2 regions of the Ruminococcus sp. BSD2780120874_150323_B10 genome follow, and region 2 is predicted to be linked to the other one. Evidence: predicted binding sites of a transcription regulator. Region 2 holds the regulator's gene; the other holds the start of a gene.

Region 1 (2,415 bases), on a different contig from region 2:
AAGTTGTGAAAGCAGGTAACTCTTTGCCTGCTCGGCTGTATAGCCGGAAATTTTCTCAAGCATTTCAAACTGACTTTTCTTGAGTGTTTCGATTTCCTCAAGCTTTGCATCAGCGTCTTTTAACTTACGAGAAAGCTTTTCGTCCTTAAGCTCCATGTTGTCAAGCTTTTTGTCGAGGGTTTCTTCCTTTTGCTGAATGCGTCTTTCCTGGCGTTGAACTTCTTTGCGGCGGTCGGCAATTTCTTTTTCGCTCTCGGTTCTGAAACGATGAACCTCGTCCTTGCCTTCTAAAACGACCTCTTTCTTTTTGGCTTCGGCTGTTTTCATAGCTTCCGACACGATTTTTCTTGCCTCTTCTTCTGCACTTCCGATTTCCTTTTCGGCAACATTTTTACGATAGCTTATACCTGCAAAAATGCCTATGCCCGCACCGAGAAGCAACGCAACAATAATTAATATTATTGCTAATAACGACATTCTGACACCTCCTTGTTTGATTTTTAATTAGATAATAAGTTTAAGTTCAATCAAACAGCCTTGTCGGTGCCGTTAGTAAAGATATTCAATTTTCATTTTTATAAAAATAATTTAATTTTAATATTTTTTATATGCTGTGGTTTGCAACAAAGGTATATTATAACGATTAATAAGTTATAAAAACTAAATAAAAAATATCTATAAATAACGGCTCTGAACGAGTCTGATTAATAAAAAATAGGTAAATTTGCATTAATCCTATTTAACCGCACTAACGGTATTATAAGTATTTTATCCTAATTTAATAAAAATGTCAAGAATATTAATGGCAATTTTGCAAATAAATAATTAAAAAGTGAAACATTCACAGGACAATTTGACAATAGCGTTCGTCAAATTGCAGTAAAAGATGCAGAAATTTTGTAAAATTTTCGTTTTTATGTAAAATTCATAAGAAATTTGTTAAAATTTTATCAAACACTTGAATAACAGCAAAAAATGTAATATAATTAAACTACCTTATAAATTAGGAGGAATTTAAAATGTCAGTAAAAGTTGCAATTAACGGTTTCGGCCGTATCGGTCGTCTTGCATTCAGACAGATGTTTGGTGCAGAGGGCTATGAGGTAGTTGCTATCAACGACCTTACAAAACCATCAATGCTCGCAGATCTTCTCAAGTATGATACAGCACAGGGCGGTTACTGCGGTAAAATCGGTGAGAACCTTCACACAGTAGAGGCTGATGACGAGAACAACACAATCACAGTTGACGGCAAGACTCTTACAATCTATGCTAAGGCTAACGCTGCTGAACTCCCATGGGGTGAGATCGGCGTAGATGTAGTTCTTGAGTGCACAGGTTTCTACACATCAAAGGCAAAGAGCCAGGCTCACATTGATGCCGGCGCTAAGAAGGTTGTTATTTCTGCTCCTGCAGGCAATGATCTTAAGACAATCGTTTACAGCGTAAACGAGGGTACACTTACAGCTGATGATACAATCATTTCTGCTGCTTCATGTACAACAAACTGTCTCGCTCCTATGGCTAACACACTTAACAAGTATGCTGAGATCCAGAGCGGTATTATGTCAACAATCCACGCTTACACAGGCGATCAGATGATCCTCGACGGTCCTCACAGAAAGGGTGACCTCAGAAGAGCAAGAGCAGGTGCTGCTAACATCGTTCCTAACTCAACAGGCGCTGCTAAGGCTATCGGTCTTGTTATTCCTGAGCTCAACGGTAAGCTCATCGGTTCTGCACAGCGTGTTCCTGTTCCAACAGGTTCAACAACAATTCTTACAGCTGTTGTTAAGGGTAAGGATGTAACAGTTGAGGGCATTAACGCTGCTATGAAGGCTGCTGCTTCTGAGTCATTCGGTTACAACGAAGATCCAATCGTTTCTTCAGACGTAATCGGTATGAGATTCGGTTCACTCTTCGATGCTACACAGACAATGGTATCAAAGATTGCTGACGATCTCTATGAGGTACAGGTTGTTTCTTGGTATGACAACGAGAACTCATACACAAGCCAGATGGTTAGAACAATTAAGTACTTTGCTGAATTAGGCTAATATTAACCTATAATTTATCAGGTATAAACTTTAAGCTGTCTCTTTTGAGGCAGCTTTTTGTTTTTATAAAAATTTTTCTGTTGATATTTACTTTTATACTTTTGTATGTTAAAATTTTAGTGTATAAAAATATTTGCAATGTTTTGCAAAGGAGAACGGAAATTATGAACTCTAAGTTAAAAAACAGTGATACTGATTTTCTTTTTAAAGCAATTCTTTCTCTTGAAAACGAAGAGGAGTGTTATCGCTTTTTTGAAGATTTATGCACAAGTCCTGAACTTAAGGCTATGTCACAAAGACTTGTTGTAGCAAAAATGCTTACAGAAAAAAAGGTTTATTCTGAAATTGTAAAAGAAAC
Region 2 (2,415 bases):
AATCATACTTCATCTGAAATTATTGCACTTGCAGCCGCTTGTGAAAGATATTCTTCACATCCGATTGCTATGGCAATAAAAAATAAGGCAGAAAAGGAAAACTTACCTGAACTTTCAGATTACAGCGAAAAGGCAGGACAGGGAGTTACAGCTGTATATAACGGCAAAGCTCTTGTATGCGGCGGCACAAAGGTTTTAAGCGATAAACAAAAGGTAAATGCAGAAAAAACCGCATCTGTATATGTAATCTACGACGGTGAATTAATCGGTGCAATCTCTGTTAGCGATACATTAAGACCGGAGGCAAAGAGTGTAATTGCAGAGTTAAGAAAACTCGGTGTTAAAGACAGTGTAATGCTTACGGGTGATAAAAAAGAAAATGCAATGGATATTGCAAATGAACTTAAACTTGATTCTTATTCGGCAGAGCTTATGCCGTCAGATAAACTTGAAAAACTTATAGATATAAAGAAAACTCATAAGTCTGTATGCTTTATCGGTGACGGTATCAATGATGCCCCTGTTCTTACTGCAAGCGATTGCGGTTTTGCAATGGGATTCGGCAGTGAGGCTGCTATTGAGGCGGCAGATGCTGTGCTTGCGGCAGGTAATTTAAAACAGTTACCGTTGTCTGTCGGAATAGCAAAGAAAGTTGTTGCTACTGTAAAGACAAACATTACATTTGCACTTGGTGTAAAGACAATTGTAATTATCCTTGCAATACTCGGTATCGCTCCGATGTGGTTGTCTGTAATAGCAGATACAGGCGTAAGCGTACTTTGCGTACTTTATGCTGCAAGACTTCTTCATACAGTTGATAAAAAGTAATTTATAAATAGATAGATTTCCTCTCATAAAAACTACCGCATTCCGATTGGAGTGCGGTAGTTAATTGTTGCTTTTTTATTAAATTAATTGGAGTGAATTATTATTTTGCTTAACTCGTGCACTAAACCATAAATTACCCCAACTATTGACATTGAACCTTTTAACTTTGTGATAAACTAAGTTAAGCATAATTAAAAGGCTGTTCCGCAAGATAGGGAACAGCCTTTATTTAATTATAAGATTTTATCTCGGTTATTCATTTTGTAACATAAGGTCATAAGACTGTCACTTAGGTGTACATTTTCAACAAGGGTGTCGCTGTACTTTCTTGCAATGTCATAGTGACTGAAATTCCAATAGTTCTTTATGCCGTAGCCATAAAGTTTGTCAAGTACATTTTCTACACATACTCTCGGAATACACAAAAACGCTGTATTGATTTTGTTGTTTTGACAGAACTCGTCAAGCAGACTGTCGTGCATTATTGTAAGATTATTCAGCTTTTTGCCAACTTTTTCTTCGTTACAGTCAAAACAGGCGATAAGTTCAAAGCCGAGCTTTTCAAAGTTCATATGCTTGGCAACCGCTTTACCGAGGTTGCCGGCACCGATAAGTATAGCTTTATAATTATTGTTAAGACCAAGAATATTTTGTATTTCTTCCTTAAGCTGAGAAACACTGTAACCGTAGCCCTGTTGACCGAATCCACCAAAGCAGTTAAGATCCTGTCTTACCTGAGAAGCGGTTACATTCATAATTTCAGCCAGTTTTGTAGATGAAATTTTATCAATGTTTTGTTCGTTAAGCTCAGACAAGAAACGATAATATCTGGGCAGTCTTCTGATTACAGACATTGAAATGTTGTCATTTCTGGACATTGTACTTTAACCTTACTCCTTTAACCGAATTGTGTTTGCTTATGCAAGTGAAGCGGCAAGATGCTCGTTTATTGCAAGCAAGAAATCTTCTGAATTAACCTTTTTCTTGTTTTCAAGAGTTGAAATAGCATAAAGGTCGCCTGTCATAATGCCGTCTTCAATAGTGTCGATAGTAGCTTTCTCAAGCTTGTCCGCAAAGTTCATAAGTTCAGGAAGATTATCAAGCTCGCCACGCTTTCTGAGAGCGCCTGTCCAAGCAAAGAGAGTTGCAACAGAGTTTGTGGAAGTTTCCTCGCCCTTAAGATACTTATAATAATGGCGCTGAACTGTACCGTGTGCAGCTTCATACTCATAAACACCGTCAGGTGAAACAAGTACGCTTGTCATCATAGCAAGTGAGCCGAAAGCAGTAGCAATCATATCGCTCATTACATCGCCGTCATAGTTTTTGCAAGCCCACATATAGCCACCCTCACTTCTGATAACTCTTGCTACAGCGTCATCAATAAGTGTGTAGAAATATGTAATGCCTGCCTGCTCAAATTTCTCTTTGTATTCATTCTCAAAGATTTCAGCAAAAAGATCCTTAAATCTGTGGTCGTACTTCTTGCTGATTGTATCTTTTGTAGCAAACCATACATCAAGTTTCTGGTCGAGTGCATAGTTAAAACATGAACGGGCAAATGAAGAAATACTCTTGTCAAGGTTG

Evidence for each region. Region 2 encodes Rex, which represses fermentation and respiration genes when NADH is low (regulators of the CRP and FNR family bind a similar motif). Its sites were predicted from a motif close to ATTGTTAANNNNTTAACAAT; they were not measured.
Region 1: a site for Rex is predicted at 936-955, ahead of gap (type I glyceraldehyde-3-phosphate dehydrogenase). Genes of this name have one in related genera too.

The regions. Positions count from the first base shown of each region.
Region 1 is NZ_JADNHD010000007.1:81,989-84,403, forward strand. Features, by position in the region: gene rny (ribonuclease Y) at 1-477, opposite strand, end outside; gene gap (type I glyceraldehyde-3-phosphate dehydrogenase) at 1,020-2,057, shown strand; gene I2E21_RS06135 (YerC/YecD family TrpR-related protein) at 2,222-2,415, shown strand, end outside.
Region 2 is NZ_JADNHD010000008.1:37,168-39,582, reverse strand. Features, by position in the region: gene I2E21_RS06630 (heavy metal translocating P-type ATPase) at 1-828, shown strand, start outside; gene I2E21_RS06625 (redox-sensing transcriptional repressor Rex) at 1,062-1,706, opposite strand; gene I2E21_RS06620 (NADP-dependent isocitrate dehydrogenase) at 1,746-2,415, opposite strand, start outside.